Regions from separate parts of the Aquipuribacter hungaricus genome, predicted to be linked through region 3. Evidence: riboswitches for the same ligand, from Rfam matches in the RefSeq annotation. Region 3 holds a riboswitch; each other region holds the start of a gene.
What was found. Region 3 has a riboswitch for S-adenosylmethionine ahead of WCS02_RS21190 (putative leader peptide). Riboswitches for the same ligand answer to the same signal wherever they lie in the genome.
Positions count from the first base shown of each region.

Region 1: linked by a shared signal. The riboswitch ahead of WCS02_RS05850 (MetQ/NlpA family ABC transporter substrate-binding protein) and the one ahead of WCS02_RS21190 (putative leader peptide) in region 3 are both predicted to bind S-adenosylmethionine.
Region 2: linked by a shared signal. The riboswitch ahead of WCS02_RS17525 (bifunctional o-acetylhomoserine/o-acetylserine sulfhydrylase) and the one ahead of WCS02_RS21190 (putative leader peptide) in region 3 are both predicted to bind S-adenosylmethionine.

Region 1 is NZ_JBBEOI010000026.1:18,103-22,762, forward strand. Features, by position in the region: gene WCS02_RS05835 (LLM class flavin-dependent oxidoreductase) at 1-239, opposite strand, end outside; gene WCS02_RS05840 (methionine ABC transporter permease) at 236-928, opposite strand; gene WCS02_RS05845 (methionine ABC transporter ATP-binding protein) at 921-1,760, opposite strand; gene WCS02_RS05850 (MetQ/NlpA family ABC transporter substrate-binding protein) at 1,757-2,692, opposite strand; SAM riboswitch class I at 3,047-3,142, opposite strand; gene WCS02_RS05855 (ATP-binding protein) at 3,361-4,587, shown strand; gene WCS02_RS05860 (hypothetical protein) at 4,644-4,660, shown strand, end outside.
Region 2 is NZ_JBBEOI010000257.1:56-4,715, reverse strand. Features, by position in the region: partial or broken gene WCS02_RS17540 (DUF4192 family protein) at 1-243, shown strand, start outside; gene WCS02_RS17535 (RNA polymerase sigma factor) at 422-1,231, shown strand; gene WCS02_RS17530 (hypothetical protein) at 1,228-1,710, shown strand; SAM riboswitch class IV at 1,821-1,933, shown strand; gene WCS02_RS17525 (bifunctional o-acetylhomoserine/o-acetylserine sulfhydrylase) at 2,163-3,479, shown strand; gene metX (homoserine O-acetyltransferase MetX) at 3,482-4,636, shown strand.
Region 3 is NZ_JBBEOI010000145.1:1,299-9,085, forward strand. Features, by position in the region: partial or broken gene WCS02_RS13885 (NAD-dependent epimerase/dehydratase family protein) at 10-930, opposite strand; gene WCS02_RS13890 (STAS domain-containing protein) at 1,129-1,542, shown strand; gene WCS02_RS13895 (GNAT family N-acetyltransferase) at 1,567-2,148, opposite strand; SAM riboswitch class IV at 2,297-2,407, shown strand; gene WCS02_RS21190 (putative leader peptide) at 2,455-2,556, shown strand; gene WCS02_RS13900 (MetQ/NlpA family ABC transporter substrate-binding protein) at 2,673-3,623, shown strand; gene WCS02_RS13905 (methionine ABC transporter ATP-binding protein) at 3,653-4,672, shown strand; gene WCS02_RS13910 (methionine ABC transporter permease) at 4,666-5,334, shown strand; gene WCS02_RS13915 (aminotransferase-like domain-containing protein) at 5,408-6,613, shown strand; gene WCS02_RS13920 (SipW-dependent-type signal peptide-containing protein) at 6,747-7,451, shown strand; gene WCS02_RS13925 (signal peptidase I) at 7,462-7,787, shown strand, end outside.

The sequences.
Region 1 (4,660 bases), on a different contig from region 3:
CCGACCACGTCGGCGAAGAACATCGCGTCGAACCGGGCGTCCTCGAGCTGGCGGGCCAGGTCCGTCCACAGCGACAGCTCGTCGTAGCGGTCCTGCTGGGCGCGGGGGTGGCGCCACAGCCCCTCCAGGATGTGGCCGGGCGTGGCCATGAGGAACGCGCTCAGCAGCAGCCGGGGACGCCCGGGTGCGCCGGGACCGGGCAAGGGGGCGGGGGCGGTACCGGGGTCGGGGGTGCTCACAGGCGCTTGTCCAGTCGTCGCACGGTCAGGGTCCCGGCGGCCTGCACCAGCTGGACGAGCACGATGATCACCACGACCGTCGCGACCATCACCCCCGTCTCGTAGCGGTAGTAGCCGTACCGGATGGCGAAGTCGCCGATGCCGCCGCCGCCGGCCAGGCCGGCGATCGCGGAGTACGAGATGAAGCTCACGACCATGATCGTGATGGAGCCGGCCAGGGCGGGCCGGGCCTCGACGAGCAGGACGCTCCACAGGGTGCGGACCTTGCCGGCGCCCAGGGAGCGTGCGGCCTCGACGACGCCGAGCGGGACCTGGAGCAGGTTCTGCTCGACGAAGCGGGCCAGGTAGGCGGCGGCGTTGACGGTCAGCGGCACGGTCACCGCGACCGTCCCCAGGCTGGTCCCGACCACGAGCCGGGTGATGGGGATCATGGCGATGAGCAGGATGATGAACGGGAACGACCGGACGACGTTGACGACCGTGTTGACCGCCCGGTAGACGAGCGGGCTCGGTGCCAGGCCACCGGGCCGGGTGGCGTACATGAGCATCCCGAGCGGGACGGCGACGAGCACCGCGAGCGGCACGGCGATGGCGACCATGAGGGCGGTCTCGCCGAGAGCGGCGCCCATCTCGGGCAGGACGTCGACGACGCGGGCGAGCTCGGCGCCCAGGCCTGCGGTCTCAGCCACGCTCCACCACCGCCTCCAGCCGGTCCAGCGAGACCGGGGCCCGCGGTGGGACGACGGCGTCGGGCTCGGTCCGGCCGTGGTCGACGGGGGCGAGCCGGATCTCGTCGTCGAGCAGGAAGCGGGCGATCTCGCTGCGCGGGGCCAGCGGGCTGCCGTCCAGGCGCAGGTGCTCGACGACCCGGCCGGACTCCATGACGGCGACGTCCCCGGCCAGGGCCTTGACGACGTTCATCTGGTGGGTGACCAGGACGATGGTGATGCCCAGGCGCTCGTTGACCTCCTTGAGGTACTGCAGCACCGTGATCGTCGTCTGCGGGTCGACCGCGCTGGTCGGCTCGTCGCACAGCAGCACCGACGGCTCGTTGGCCAGCGCCCGGGCGATCGCCACCCGCTGCTTCTGCCCGCCCGACAGCTTGGACGGGTAGGCGTCGGCCTTGTCGGACAGGTCGACGACCGCGAGGCTCCGGGCCACCTTGGCCGCGCGCCCTGCCTTGGGGGCACCCGCGACGCGGAGCGCGAGCTCGACGTTCTGGGCCGCGGTGAGGTTCTCCAGCAGGTTGAAGTGCTGGAAGATCATGCCGATCTTGGCCCGCCGGGCGCGCAGCTCGCGCTCCGGCAGCGTCGTCAGCTCCTCGCCGTCGACGACGACCGAGCCGCTGTCGGGCCGCTCGAGCAGGTTGACGGTGCGGACCAGGGTCGACTTGCCGGCACCGCTGAAGCCGATGATCCCCTGCACGGCGCCGCGCTCGACGTGCAGGTCGACGTCGTCGACGGCCGTCGTGGTGCCGCCGGCGGTGGTGAAGGTCTTCGTGACCCCGCGGAGGGTGATCACCCCTCGGTCCACCAGTCGGCGACCTGCTCCTGCGGGTCCTCGTCCCAGGGCAGCGGCGCCCAGTCGCCGTAGAAGTCGGTGTAGAACGCCCGCACCTCGTCGCTCTGGAACGCCTCGCGCAGCGCCTCGGTCTTCTCGGAGCCGACCGCGTCGGGGGCGCCGCCGAAGACGATCCGGTAGGGGATGGCGTCCAGGTCGTCCTCGAACAGCAGCGCGTCCTCGTTGGGGTCGAGCTCCATCTCGATGGCCTGGCGGATGAAGAGGAAGCCGGCGTCGACGTCGGGCAGGGTCTGCGTGAGCGTCTGCTGGTCGACCTCGACGAACTCGAAGCCGCGCGGGTTGTCGGTGATGTCCTCCTGGCTCGTGGAGACCACCTGGGCGCCCTCGGCGAGCTCGAGCAGCCCGGCCCCGGCGAGCAGGTGCAGCGCGCGGCCGTTGTTCGCCGGGTCGACGGGCAGCGCGATCCGGGCGCCGTCGGGCAGGTCCTCGATGCTGTCGTGCGTCACGGAGTACACGCCGGCGGGGGAGCCGACCGCGTAGAACAGCGGGACGACGTCGGTGCCGTTGTCGCGGTTGAACGTCTGCAGGTAGGCGCCGTGCTGGAAGAAGTTGAAGTCGAACTCCCCGGTGGAGACCGCGTTGTTCGGCTGCACGATGTCGGTGACGTACGTGATGTCGACGGTCCAGCCGTCGGCCTCGAGCGTCTCGGCGGCGATCTCGAGCGGGCCGGAGTAGGCCGGGGTGTCGGTCGCCACGACGGTGATCTCGCGGTCGCCCGCAGGGGCACCGCCGCCGGCGGACCCGGAGGCGGCGGGCTCGGCGGAGGAGGCCTCGCCGCCGGCGCCGCAGCCGGCCACGACGAGGGCGCCGACCAGCAGCCCGGTACCGAGGGCGGCGCGACGGGTGGTCGAGGGGCGGGGGGTGGTGCTCATGGGAGTCCTCCTGGGACGGGACGGGCTGGACCGGTGCGGGCCGGACCGGGTGTGCGGGCGGTGGGAGGTCAGGTGCGGGGTGCGGGCTGCGGGGCCGGGGGTGCGGTCGGGGGCTGCCGCCCGGCCCGGGGCGCGGGTGCGGACGTTCGCGGGGGGCCGGGGCTGCGCGCGGGACGGCGCCGCGGACGGTCGGCGGCACCCGCAGGGGTGCAGCCCACGTCGTCGTGGTGGCGGTGCCGGAGGGGTCCGGTCACCGGGTGCGCGGGGGTGCGGGCGGGGTCAGCCGCGACAGCGCGCGGTGCTCCCGGGCGGCAGCGGTCGGCGGGCGGGTGCGCTGGGCAGGGTCATGCCAGTCCTCCATCGGTCCTGACATGAGCACCTGTCCCGGGAGGCCCGGGATGGTTGCTGCGGCGTCGTCGAGTCAGGTCTCTCGGCCGCTCTGGATGGGTGGTGCTGGCGCGAAGGTAGCAGGGCGCCGGACGCTGTTGACGCACCGTGTCCACCAGTGGGACACCGCTGGTCGATGCTCGTGTCTACGGCTCGCTCGGTAACGCGCTAGACAGGCGTAGACGAGGCTCGCGACCGGCGGTGGATGCGGCCCCCGACACGCGATCGTGCCGTCTACGCGCTTCTCCTGCGGACGCTAGACAGCCGGATACGGTCCTGGCATGGACCCCGTCCGCAACCCCTACGCCCCCGGCGCCGGCCAGCGCCCGCCCGAGCTCGCCGGCCGCGACGGCGAGCTCGAGGCCTTCGAGGTCATGCTCACCAGGGTCGGGCGCGGCCGGCCGGAGCGGAGCATCGTCCTCACCGGCCTGCGGGGCGTGGGCAAGACCGTGCTGCTCAACACCCTGCGCTCGCAGGCGGTCCGGCGGGGCTGGGGGACGGGCAAGGTAGAGGCGCGCCCGGACCAGTCCCTGCGCCGCCCGCTGTCGGCGGCCCTGCACCTGGCCGTGCGGGAGCTGAGCGCCCCGGCCAGCGAGACCGAGCACGTCCTCGGTGTCCTCAAGTCCTTCGCGCTGCGTCACAACCAGGCCGACACCAAGGTGCGCGACCGGTGGCAGCCGGGCATCGACGTGCCCGTGGTCGCCGGGCGCGCGGACTCCGGCGACATGGAGATCGACCTCGTCGAGCTGCTCGTGGACATCGGGGGCCTCGCCGGCGACTGCGGCAAGGGCGTCGCGGTGTTCCTCGACGAGATGCAGGACCTGTCGGCGGAGGACGTGTCGGCGCTGTGCGCCGCCGCCCACGAGATCAGCCAGGCTGGGCTGCCGTTCGTCGTCGTCGGGGCGGGGCTGCCCCACCTCCCGGCGGTGCTGTCGGCGAGCAAGTCCTACAGCGAGCGGCTGTTCCGCTACGCCCGGATCGACCGGCTCGACCGCGAGGCCGCCGACCGCGCGCTCACCGCCCCGGCCAAGGAGGAGGACGCCGAGTTCACCCCCGACGCCCTGGACGCGATGTACGAGGCGACCGCGGGCTACCCGTACTTCGTCCAGGAGTACGGCAAGACCGTCTGGGACGTGGCGACGCGCAGCCCCGTCACCGCCGACGACGTCCGGGTCGCCGTGCCGATCGCGCAGTCGGAGCTGGCCGTGGGCTTCTTCGGCTCCCGCTACGAGCGCGCGACCCCGGCCGAGCGGGAGTACCTGCGCGCGATGGCCGACGTGCTCGCCCAGCCGCGCGACGCGACCGCGGACGAGGGCCTGGCCCGGGCCGACGGCGACGACGCCGTGCCGACGGCGGCCGTCGCCGCGCTGCTCGGCCGTAAGCCGCAGTCGCTGTCCCCGGCCCGGGACGCTCTCATCAAGAAGGGCCTGGTCTACAGCGCCGAGCGCGGCCGGATCGCCTTCTCGGTGCCGCACTTCGGGCGCTACCTCCGCCGGCAGGACGGCTGAGTGGCAGACTCCGCGCCGACGCCGTGCGGGTCGCCGGCGCGCCTCAGGGGGACCGTATGACGCACCGACCGAT
Region 2 (4,660 bases), on a different contig from region 3:
CTCCGCCGGCTCGCCGCGCTCGTCCCCGCCGAGGACCGCGCCGAGGTCCTGGCCGGGCACTCCTGGCTGGCGTGGGTGGCGGGGGAGGGGACGGCAGCGTCGGTCCTCGGCGGGCGGGCGCTGTCCCTGGACCCCACGCAGCCCCTGGCCCGGCTCGTGCTCCGCGCGCTGGACGGCGGCCTCGGCGCGCCGTGGACGGTGGGCGGCAGGTCCGGCGGGGCCTCCTGGGACACCGGCCGGTGACCTCCCTGCGGGCCCGGGCCGGCGGTCGGGTATCAGGCGGCCGCCGCCGGCCTCCTGGGGGCATGGTCCGGTGGTGGTGGTCGTGAGGGGGCAGCGGCTAGCCTCGGCGGGGTCCCGCACCCGCCCGGCGACCCATCCCACGCCGGCGCCCCGGTGCGGCCGGGGACCGGGAGGAACCATGGTCAGCGAGGGCACAGCCCCCACCGCGGACGCAGGCCTGGGCCTGTCCGTGCGGACGGGCCACGAGGTGACGCTGCCGCCGGAGCAGGCCGGGCCGGGACGGCTCGTCCCGCCGCCGGTCCCGCCGCCGGGCCCGTCCGAGGCGCCGGGTCCGTCCGAGGGACAGGGCACGACCGGCGCGGCGGGCACCACCGACCCGTCCGGCGCGGCGGGTCGGGCCGCCGAGGAACCGGACCCGACCCGGCACCGCACCGCGGACGCCGCGGCCCGGCTGTTCCGGCGCTGGACCGAGGGCGACGCCACGGCGAGCTCCGAGCTGGTCTCCCTGCTCACCCCCACGCTCTGGCACACCGCCCGGGCCTACCGCCTGGACCGGGCCACGGCCGAGGACGTCGTGCAGAACGCCTGGCTGGCGCTGGCACGCCGTCGCGACCAGGTGCGGGACCCGCAGGCCGTGATGGCGTGGCTGCTGGTCACCGTGCGCCGCGACGCGGCCCGCACCGCGGCGTCCGCCCTCACCTCCGTCGACGACCCCGGCCCCGTGCTGGCCGCGAGCCCGGACCCCGCACCCGGGCCGGCCGCGGTCGTGGTGGAGCAGGAGAGCGCCAGACGGCTGTGGGAGGCGGTCGGCCGGCTGTCCGAGCGGTGCCAGCGGCTGCTGCGCGTCGTCGCGTTCTCCGACCGGCCGGACTACGCGACCCTGTCGGTCGACCTGGGGATGCCCCTGGGCAGCATCGGCCCGACGCGGGGCCGGTGCCTGAAGAAGCTCCGCGAGGACCTGGGCGACGAGGGGCGGTGGGTCACGTGAGCAGCGCCCCGGAGCAGGACCAGGGCAGCACCGGGCCGGGCCCGGAGCAGCTGCGGGCGATGTGGGAGGCGGCCGACCCGGTGCCCGCCGGTCTGGCCGACCGGGTCGCCTTCGCGCTGCAGGTCGAGGAGCTGACGTCGTCGGACCTCGACCTCGAGCTGGAGCTCATGCGGCTGACCGCCGAGCAGAACGAGGCGGTGGGCAGCCGCGGCGACCAGGTCCGCACCGTGACCTTCGGCAGCGACTCCCTCACCGTCATGCTCGCCCTCAGCGACGTCGAGGGCGGGTCCCGGGTCGACGCCTGGGTCGCCCCCGGCGGGCGCCGGCGGGTGCAGGTCCGCACCGCCGACGGCACCAGCGAGCTGCAGAGCGACAGCACCGGCCGCTTCGCCGTGCCCCTCGTCCGGCCGGGGCACCTGCAGCTGGTGCTGGACGTCGACCAGGGCCGGACCGTCGTCACCCCGGCGCTCACGCTCTAGGGCACGACCGGCGCCGGCGGCCGCCCACCGTGGCCCGGGGGGCGCGCCGGGCGGGTCTCGGCGTGCGGACGCCTGGCGGCCCGTCGTGGGCGTGACGTAGTCTCCGCGCAGGTCATGAGTACCAGCGACAAGCCCCGGCTCGCTGGTCGGCAACCCTCCTCCGCGGTGGGGTGCCCCGGGTGAGGACCTGGCCGTCACCGCCCGGTGCCGGCAAGCGCGGGCCCGTCCGGGCCCCGGTGACCACGGGAGGTCTACATGACCGGCTGTCGCGGCTGACGCGTGCACGACGGCCCACGGGCCGACCCGGTGCAGCCCCTGCCGACCGCGCCCACGGCGCCGCCGGCCCCCGCTGCCCGCACCCGGCCGGCGCGCCCTGCGCCCCCGGCCGCGGCACCGGACCCCAGGTCCCCCCTCGCTGCCCGACCTCGACCCGACCCCGGGAGGTCTCCACCGTGAACGACGCCTGGTCCTTCGAGACCCGCCAGATCCACGCCGGCCAGCAGCCGGACCCCAGCACGGGCGCCCGCGCCCTGCCGATCTACGCCACGACGTCCTACGCCTTCAGCTCCACCGAGCACGCGGAGAACCTGTTCGCGCTCAAGGAGTTCGGCAACATCTACACCCGGATCATGAACCCGACCCAGGACGCGGTCGAGCAGCGCATCGCCAGCCTCGAGGGCGGCGCCGCCGCGCTCCTGGTCTCCAGCGGCCAGGCCGCGGAGACCCTCGCCATCCTCAACGTCGCCGAGGCCGGCGACCACGTCGTGGCCAGCCCCCGGCTGTACGGCGGGACGTACAACCTCCTGCACTACTCGCTGCCCAAGCTCGGCATCTCGGTGTCGTTCGTCGAGGACCCGGACGACCTGGACAGCTGGCGCGCCGCGGTGCGCCCGGAGACGAAGGCGTTCTACGGGGAGACGATCTCCAACCCCTACCAGGACGTCCTCGACATCGAGGGCGTGTCCTCGGTGGCCCACGAGGCCGGCGTGCCGCTCATCGTCGACAACACCGTGGCGACCCCGTTCCTGCTGCGGCCCCTGGAGCACGGCGCCGACGTCGTCGTGCACTCGGCGACCAAGTTCCTGGGCGGGCACGGCACCGTCGTCGCCGGGGCCATCGTCGACGGCGGCCGGTTCGACTACGCCGCCCAGCCGGAGAAGTTCCCCGGGTTCAACACCCCGGACCCGAGCTACAACGGCCTGGTGTACGCCCGCGACCTCGGCGTCGGCAGCCCCCTGGGCGCCAACCTCGCCTACGTCCTCAAGGCCCGGGTGCAGCTGCTGCGCGACCTCGGCGCCGCCGTGAGCCCGTTCAACGCCTTCCTCATCGCCCAGGGGATCGAGACGCTGAGCCTGCGGATGGAGCGGCACGTCTCCAACGCCCACGCCGTGGCCTCGTGGCTGGAGGCGCGCGAGGACGTGGAGCGCGTCGCCTACGCCAGCCTGCCGAGCAGCCCGTGGCACGAGCGGGCGGCCAAGTACACGCCGCGCGGCTCCGGGTCGGTGCTCGCCTTCGAGATCGCCGGCGGCCTGGAGGCGGGCCGGCGGTTCGTCGAGGGCCTCGAGCTGCACAGCCACGTCGCGAACATCGGCGACGTGCGCAGCCTCGTCATCCACCCCGCCTCGACGACGCACAGCCAGCTCAGCGAGGCCGAGCAGGCCGCCAGCGGCGTCACCCCGGGGCTCGTGCGGCTCTCGGTCGGCCTGGAGCACATCGACGACATCCTCGCCGACCTCGAGGCGGGCTTCCGGGCGGCGAAGGGAGCCTGAGCGTGCGGGCGTGGCAGGACGGGGACCCGGTCGGCGGACGGACGTTCGTCGACGTCGGCGACGTGCGCACCGAGCACGGGCCGACGATCCCCGGGGTGCGCGTGGCCTACGAGTCGTGGGGCACCCCGCGCACCGGGCCCGACGGCACCGTGGAGAACGCCGTCCTCGTCCTGCACGCCCTCACCGGCGACTCCCACGTCGTCGGCCCGGTCGGCCCCGGGCACCCCTCGCCCGGGTGGTGGGGAGGGGTCGTCGGCGACGGCCTCGCCGTGGACACCTCGCGCTGGTTCGTCGTCGCACCCAACGTGCTCGGCGGCTGCCAGGGGACCACCGGCCCCGGCAGCCCGGACCCCGACGGCCGGGCCTGGGGGAGCCGGTTCCCCGCGGTCACCGTCCGGGACCAGGTCGCGGCGGAGGCGCTGCTGGCCGACGCGCTCGGCATCCGTCGCTGGGCGCTGGTCGTGGGCGGGTCCATGGGCGGGATGCGCGCGCTGGAGTGGGGCGTCACCTCGCCCGAGCGCGTCGCCTCGCTCGTCGTGCTCGCCAGCACCGCCGCCGCCTCCGGCGACCAGATCGCGTGGTGCGCCCCGCAGCTGGCCGCCATCACCTCCGACCCCGCCTGGCTGGGCGGGGACTACCACGCCGCGGGCGGCGAGGGCCCGGTCGAGGGCCTCGGCGTCGCCCGGCGCATCGCCCACGTGACCTACCGCTCGCGCGAGGAGATGGACAGCCGGTTCGGCCGCGACCCGCAGCCGGGGGAGGACCCGGGCACCGGCGGGCGCTACGCGGTGGAGTCCTACCTCGACCACCAGGCGGGCAAGCTCGCGCGCCGCTTCGACGCCGCCTCCTACGTCACCCTCACCCGGGCCATGAACAGCCACGACGTCGGCCGGGGCCGCGGCGGCACGGAGGCGGCCCTGGCACGGGTCACCGCGGCCACGACCGTCGTGGGGATCAGCTCGGACCGGCTGTACCCGCTGGAGCAGCAGGAGCACGTCGCGGCGCACGTCCCCGGCGCGCGGCTGGTCACCGTGCCCTCCCGGTACGGCCACGACGGGTTCCTCGTGGAGACCGCGGCCGTGGCCGGCGTGCTGTCGCAGGTGCTCGGGGGCAGCGCCCACGACGACGAGGTGCGCCGGGCCCGCTGCGGCGCCTGAGCGGGCGCCTGGCGCGCCGGTGCC
Region 3 (7,787 bases):
CTGCTGCGCTCAGGCCCCGCCCCGGGGGTCGGCTAGCACGTCGCGCCACGAGTGCTGCGGCTCGTAGCCGAGCAGGTCGCGGGCCTTGTCGATGCTGTAGAAGGTCTCGTCCCGGCCCAGCTCTCGCCGGACCTCCACGCCGCCGTAGAACCGGTCCAGGACCTCCTGCGTCGTCGCGGCCACGGACATGTCGGCGGCGCCGACGTTGAACACCTCGAAGCCCAGGCCGTCGGTCTCCAGGCACCGCATCGTGATCTGGCCGAGGTCGCGGGTGTCGATGTAGGCGAAGAGGTTGCGCCGCCGCAGCGACGGGGCCGCCAGGAAGGCCGGGAACATCTCCGCGTACTCGTCGGGCTCGATGACGTTGTTGATCCGCAGGCCGTAGACGTCGGTCCCGGTACGGGCCTGGAACGAGCGCGCCACCACCTCGCCGGCCACCTTGGACATCCCGTAGGAGTCCTCCGGGACCACCGGGTGCTCCTCGTCGACGGGCACGTAGACGGGCTTCCGCTCGCCGCGGGCGAAGCAGACGCCGTACGCCGTCTACGAGGAGGCGAAGACCACCTTGCGGATGCCGAGCCGGGTCGCGGCCTCGAGGACGTGGAACTGCCCGAGCACGTTGGTGGCGAAGGTGGTGGTGTCGGGGGCGGCGAGGACACGGGGGATCGCGGCGAAGTGGACGACGGCGTCGTAGGCGGACCCGCCGCGGGTCCTGCCGTCGTCCGGGTCCTCGAGGTCGGCCATCGAGGGGGTGCCGGCCATCGCGGAGAAGGTCTGGCCGGCGTCGGTGAGGTCGACGTGCAGGTCGGTGACGTCGGGGTGGTCCAGCGGGGTCAGGTCGGCGTTGGTGACCTGGTGGCCCTGCGAGGCGAGGTAGGGCGCCACGTGGTGCCCCGCCTTGCCGCTGCCGCCGGTGAAGAAGATGCGCATCGGGCGAGCCAACCACCGTGCCGGTGCCACGGCATGCCACGGAGCCGCGCTCGCGGTGCGTGCGGGGCCCGCCCGGCATCCCTCGACACGACCGGCGGGGTTACGGCGGCTGCGGACGGGTAGTGCATCCCGGAGGGTCCTCGCGGCACGTCAGCCCCGACGTGCGCCGACGGCGGCCCGACCGTCCAGGGGGGCCTGATGGCCGACGGCACGTCGATCGACGAGCTCATCAGCATCGTCAACCCCGACCCGGGAGACCTCTCGGTGCGCGTCCTCGGACCGCGTCCGGAGGGAGCGGGCGCCGGCCCCGGCTACGGCCCGGACGACCGCGTGAGCGTCCACGTCGAGGGTGACCTGGACCTTGCGACCGCCGGCCGGCTGCGGCACGCGCTGCACGACGTGGTGGGGCAGGGCGGACGGCGGCTCGACCTGCAGCTGGCCGGGGTGGGCTTCTGCGACGGGGCCGGCCTGCGGGCCCTGCTGTCCGGCGCCGGGGAGCTGCACGCGCTCGGCGGCACCCTCACCGTGCTCGACCCCTGCTGGTCGCTGCGCCGGCTGCTCGAGCTGTTCCAGCTCGACGAGACGCTCCGACCTGTGGGGACGGGGGTCTGAGGCGGCCCGGACGACCCGCCCGGGTCAGCCCGCCGGTGCCACCGTCCGCCGCATGACGGTCTTCCGCTTGCCGATGTGGCGCTCGAACGTGAACCCGGCCTTCTCGAACATCGCGCGCGTGCCGTTGTGGAGGAACGAGGACGACGTCTTCTTGTCGGGCACCAGCTCGTTCGGGAACGAGACCACCTCGCCGCCGCCGGCCTGCGCGATCAGCTCCAGCGCACCGTCGAGCGCCTCGCGGGCCACGCCCGAGCGCCGGTGGTCGCGGTCGACGAAGAAGCACGTGATGCGCCACGGTGCCGGACGGCTCTCGCCCGCGTCGTACTGCTTGCGGTGGTAGATGTTCGGCAGCTCGAGCGGGCTGCCGTACTCGCACCACGCGATCGCGGTGTCGCCGTCGAAGACCAGCGCCGCGTGGGCGACCCCCTCCTCGACGAGCCGGAGCTTGAACGTCGGCCCGTCGTGCTCCGCCTTGACCGTGCTCCCGGTGTCGCCGTGGAAGTACGAGCACCAGCAGCCGCCCCAGACCCCGTTGTGCTTCTGCGCCAGCGCCAGCCACGCCGGATAGGTCTCGGGCGTGAGCGGTCGGACGGCGTGCGCGGCCACGGGCGCCTCCTCGCGTCGGGTGCGGCCAGTCTGCCCACCGTCCCCGACGACGGACAAGGGCCGCCGAGGACCGCGCTGCCGCCGCGAGGGCGGAGGAGGCGCCGAGACGGTTGACACCTCATGCGCCGCCTCCCTAGGTTCGACCGCAGGTCAAGAGCTGCAGCGTCAAGGCCTGGCTCGCTGCACGGCAACCCTCCTCCGCGGTGGGGTGCCCCAGGTCGACGACCCGGCCGGACGGACTGTCCGGCAAACGCGGCTCGTGCCGAGCCCTGGTCCTGAGGACTTGCTGTGCACACGACATCCCGGGTGACCGCCCTCGCTGGGCTGGACGCCTTCTGCCGACGCCACATCGACCTGGTCCGGACGGCCAGCGCGATCTGTCGGCCCCGCGCGCACGCCTCCGTCTGACCCTGTCCCCCGCCGCCGACGGCCCGTCGGCCCCGCACGCGTGACCCGACCGCGTGCCGCACCCCCTCGTCCTCCCGACGGCGCGCCCTGCGCCGGACCCCTGAATGTGAGCAGCCGTGCCCGAGAACCCGTCCACCCTGACCGAGATCAGCGAGAGCTCCGCCCGTGCCCGTCGACGCCGCAGGCTGGGGCTGTCCGCGGCCGCCGTGGTCGCGGTCGGCGCGGTGGCCACGACCGTGCTCCTGCAGCGGCCGGACGCCGCCGCGGGCGGCGCGGGCGACGAGCTGGTCCCGCTGACCATCGGTGACACCGCGCAGAGCGACTTCCAGGACGCCATCGTGGAGGTGGGGCGCGAGAAGGGGCTGGACCTGGAGTTCGTCAACTTCGACGACCCGTACCTGCCGAACACCGCCCTGGTGAACGGCGAGGTCGACGCCAACTCCTTCCAGCACGTCGCCTGGCTCAGCCAGTTCAACCGCGAGAACGACGCCGACATCACCCCGCTGTTCTCCACCGTCATCTCCTCGTGGGGGCTGTTCTCCGAGGACTTCGCGGACGTCGACGACGTCCCCCAGGGCGCCCGCGTGGCCGTCCCGGACGACCCGTCGAACTTCTCCCGCGCGCTCTTCATCCTCGAGACGGCCGGTCTCATCGAGGTCGACGACGACGCCGGCGTCTTCCCCCAGGAGTCGGACATCACCGAGAACGACCGCGGCCTGGAGCTCGTGCGCATCGCGCACGAGTCCGTCCAGACCGCCTACTCCGACCCGACCGTCGCCGCCGTCGTCATCGCCACGGACGACTTCGACCCCTCGCTCGGCATCACCGGCGAGGACGCGCTGGCGCTGGAGGACTCCGCCGCGACCTCCTCCAGCCCGTACGCCATCGTCCTGGCCACCACCGCCGACCGGGTCGAGGACCCGGCGTGGGAGCTGCTGGAGGAGACCTACCGCGACGAGCGGGTCGTCGAGGCCCTGGAGGAGGAGAAGCGGGGCCAGGCGACCATCGTCGAGCTGCCGGTGGAGGACCTCCGCTCGACGCTCTCCGAGCTCACCGAGCAGGGCTGAGGGCCGGACGAGGCGGGACCCCGCAGAGCATGGTGGAGCGCATCCGCTTCGAGGGCGTGTCCAAGCAGTTCCCGGGCCGCGGCGGACCGACCGTCGCCCTGGCCGACGTCGACCTGTCGGTGCGGGCGGGGGAGGTCTACGGGCTGATCGGCCGCTCGGGCGCCGGCAAGTCGACGCTGCTGAGGACCGTCAACGGCCTGGAGCGCCCGACCTCGGGCCGGGTCCTCGTGGACGGGGTCGACGTCGCGCGCCTGGGAGGCGACGAGCTGCGGGAGGTCCGCCGGTCCATCGGCATGGTGTTCCAGCAGTTCAGCCTCTGGGGGTCCCGCACCGTCTACGGCAACATCGCGGTGCCGCTCAGGCTGGCGGGCTGGTCGCAGGCCCGCACCGACGCGCGGGTGGCCGAGCTCGTCGACTTCGTCGGCCTGCAGGGCAAGGCGTTCGCCCGCCCGCGCCACCTCTCCGGCGGGCAGAAGCAGCGGGTCGGCATCGCGCGTGCCATCGCGAACCAGCCCTCGATCCTGCTGGCCGACGAGGCCACGAGCGCGCTCGACCCGCAGACGACCACCGAGATCGTCGACCTGCTCCGCGCGGTCAACCGCGAGCTCGGCATCACGATCGTCGTGGTGACGCACGAGATGGACGTCGTCAGCCGGCTGGCCGACCGGGTGGCCGTGCTCAGCCAGGGGCGGGTCGTGGAGACCGGGGGCGTGCACGACGTGCTGTCCCGGCCGCGGCACCCGGAGAGCCTCGCCCTGGTCGCCTCGTTCACCAAGGCGGTGCCGACGGAGGAGGAGAAGGCCGAGCTCGGCCGGGAGGTCGTCGGTCGCCGCATCTCGGTCGTCGTCGACGAGCAGGTCGTGTCCGGGCCGCTGATCAGCCGGCTGGCGCGGGAGAACCAGGTCGACTTCACGGTCGTGCACGGCGGGGTCGCGAGGGTCGGGGGGCTGCCCTACGGCCAGCTCGGCCTCGCCGTGCACGGCGACGACCCGGACGTCGAGCGGTTCGTCGCGGCGCTGTCGGACCGGGCGGAGGTGCTCCCGTGGTGACGGCCTTCATCGACGTGGACGTGGTGGTCCCCAAGGTCGCCCAGGCCCTGGCGGAGACCCTGTTCATGGTGTCGGTGTCGTTCGTCCTGGCGACCGTCGTCGGCCTGCTGCTGGGGATCTTCCTGTACGCCACCCGGCAGGGTCAGCTGCTGCAGAGCCGGGTGGCCCACACGGCGCTCAACCTCGTCGTCAACGTGCTGCGCCCCATCCCGTTCATCGTCCTGCTCATCGCGCTCACCCCCGTCACCCGCGCCCTCATCGGCACGAGCATCGGCCCGTCTGCGGCGATCCTGCCGCTGACCATCGCCGCGTCCGTGGGCATCGCGCGGGTGGCGGAGACCAACCTCGTGGCCGTCGACCCCGGCGTGGTCGAGGCGGCGGAGGCCGTGGGGGCCCGACCGCTGCACATCCTGTTCGGCTTCGTCGCGCGCGAGGCCCTGGGACCGCTCCTGCTGTCGCTCACCTTCATCTTCGTCGCCCTCATCGACGCGACGGCCGTCGCGGGGGTCGTCGGCGGCGGCGGCCTGGGCAGCCTGGCCCTGACCTACGGCTACCAGCGGTTCGACTACGCGGTGATGGTCGTGATCATCGTCGTGCTGATCGTGCTGGTGCAGGTCGTCCAGCTGGGCGGCAACCGGCTCGCCCGCCGGTTCATCGACTGACGTCCCCCGCCCCAGGGCCCCCGCCCCAGACCCCCCACCTGCCCCGTCCAGGACCCACGCCCGAGGAGCCCCCATGACCACCACGCTGCAGCCCGCGCCGGGTGCGAGCACCCTGCTCGCCTCGCTTCCCGACCGCCAGGGGTTCGGCGACGCGTCACTGGTCCGGCACCGGCCGGGGAGCATCGACCTGGGCGGCGGCAACCCCGACACCGGTGTGCTGCCCACGGGCCTGTACCGCGACGCCGTGCGCGACCTCACCGACGACCCGGGGTTCGCGAGCACCCTGCGCTACGCGCCGGCCGCCGGGCTGGAGTCGCTCCGCTCGGTGGTCGCCGCGCGCGAGGGCGTCGACGCGTCCCGGGTGATCGTCACCTCCGGCGGCATCCACGGCCTCGCGCTGGCCGTGCTGGGGACGCTCGACCCGGGGGACACGGTCGTGGTGGACGACCCCGTGTTCCCGCTGTTCCTCCGGGTGCTCGACCTGGTGGGCGGGCTGGACGTGGTGCCGGTGCGGGTGGACGCCCAGGGGCTGGACGTGGAGCTGCTCGAGGAGGGGCTGCGCGACGGGCTGCGTCCCCGGGCGCTGTTCACCGTGCCGACCTTCCACAACCCGACCGGCGCGACGCTGACGGCCGGTCGCGCGCAGCGGCTGGTCGAGCTGGCCGAGACCTACGGGTTCACGGTCTTCCTCGACGACCCGTACCGGGACATCGCCTTCGCGCCGGACGCCGTCCCGGAGCGGCCCGGGGCGCAGGAGAGCGACCGGGTCATCTCGGTCCACACCTTCTCCAAGACGCTCGGCCCCGGGCTCCGGCTCGGCTGGAACGTGGTGCCGGAGGGGCTCGCGCCCGCGCACGTCAAGCTCCGCAACCGGCTCGACGGCCAGGCGAGCGGCTTCCTGCAGGAGGTCGTGCGCCGCGTCCTGGACCGGCCGGAGCACGACGAGCAGCTGCTCGTCGCCGCGGCGCACTACCGGGACAAGGCGGAGGCGCTGGTCGCGGCGCTCGGGGACACGCTGGGCGAGCAGCTGCAGGTCACGGCGCCGGCAGGCGGGTTCTTCGTCTGGGCACGCCCCGTCGACCTGTCGGTGGACCCGGGGCGGCTCTTCGACCTCGCGCAGGACGAGGGCGTCTTCGTCCAGCGGGGGGAGTGGTTCGCCGTCGACGACGACACCGCCGTGCGCGGCCACCTGCGGCTGTCGTTCAGCGAGAAGTCCGTGCCGGAGCTGCAGGAGGGGGTCGCGCGGCTGGGCCGCGCCTGGGTGCGCGCCCGGGGCTGACAGGCCACGGGTCGGACCCGGGGCTTCGGCAGACGCCCTGCGAAAGAGCGCTCAAGCGGCTTGTACCACGTGCCGATGGCTCGTGCGACGGCGGGCGAACAGCGCACCGCCGACCGGCTCGGGGGAGAACGGCATGGCTGAGGGACGGCACACCAGGACGGGTGCGCGGGCGCACCGACGGACGGCCGGCACCCCGGGGGTGCGCTGGGCGCGGGCCAGGGCGCTGCTCGCCGCCGGCGTGGTCGTCGGCGTGGGGAGCGCGGCCACGCTGGCCTCGTGGACCGACACCGAGTGGGTGTGGGGCGGGAACAGCTCCGGTGACGCTGTCGCGGCCAGCATCTTCGAGGTGCAGCAGAACCTGTGGGACGGCGCCGGCGGGGCCGCAGCGTTCGTCGACCGCGAGACCGCGGAGAGCGGCGGCGAACTGGACTTCTCGCTCGCGGCGGGCGCGCTGAGCCCCGGCGTCACCGTCTTCGCCCCCATGCAGCTGCGCACGGTGCCGGGGTCCGACGCCGCCACGCTGACGCTCGGCCCGGCCGCCCTGCGCACCGGTGACCCCGCCTTCTTCTCGGCCCTCACGTACGGCGTGCGGACCGGCGTCGCGAAGGGCGACTGCACCGCCGGCGGGTTCGCCACCGGCACGCCGCTCGTCGCGCAGGGCACGACCCTGACCACCGGCTCGGGGACCACGAGCCTCACGCTCGGTGCCGGGGGGCCCGGCACGCCCGGCCCCGCCGTCGACGTCTGCTTCGCCGTCACGCTCCCCGCGGGGGCCCCGGACGCCCTGCAGGGCAAGGGGGCGTCACCGCTCTGGTCGTTCCAGGCCATCAGCGGCTGAGCGCCGCCCCGTGGCCACCACCACCGTGGCACCCCCGGTCGTCGTGCACCTGCGACGGGCCCGGGAGGTGCTGCTCACCTCGCTCGCCGTCCTCGGCGCGCTCTGCCTGCTGCTCACCGCCGCCGGCGCCCTGACCGGCGCCTCGCTGGTCGTGTTCCGCACCGGCTCGATGTCGCCGACCATGCCGGTCGGCGCCGTCGCCGTCGTCCGCCCCGTCGCCGCCGCGGACGTCGCTCCCGGCGACGTCGTCACCGTGGTCCGGCCCGGCTCGCCGCTGCCCGTGACGCACCGGGTCGTCGCCACCGCGCCCCGGCCGGGGCACCCCGACGGTGCCGT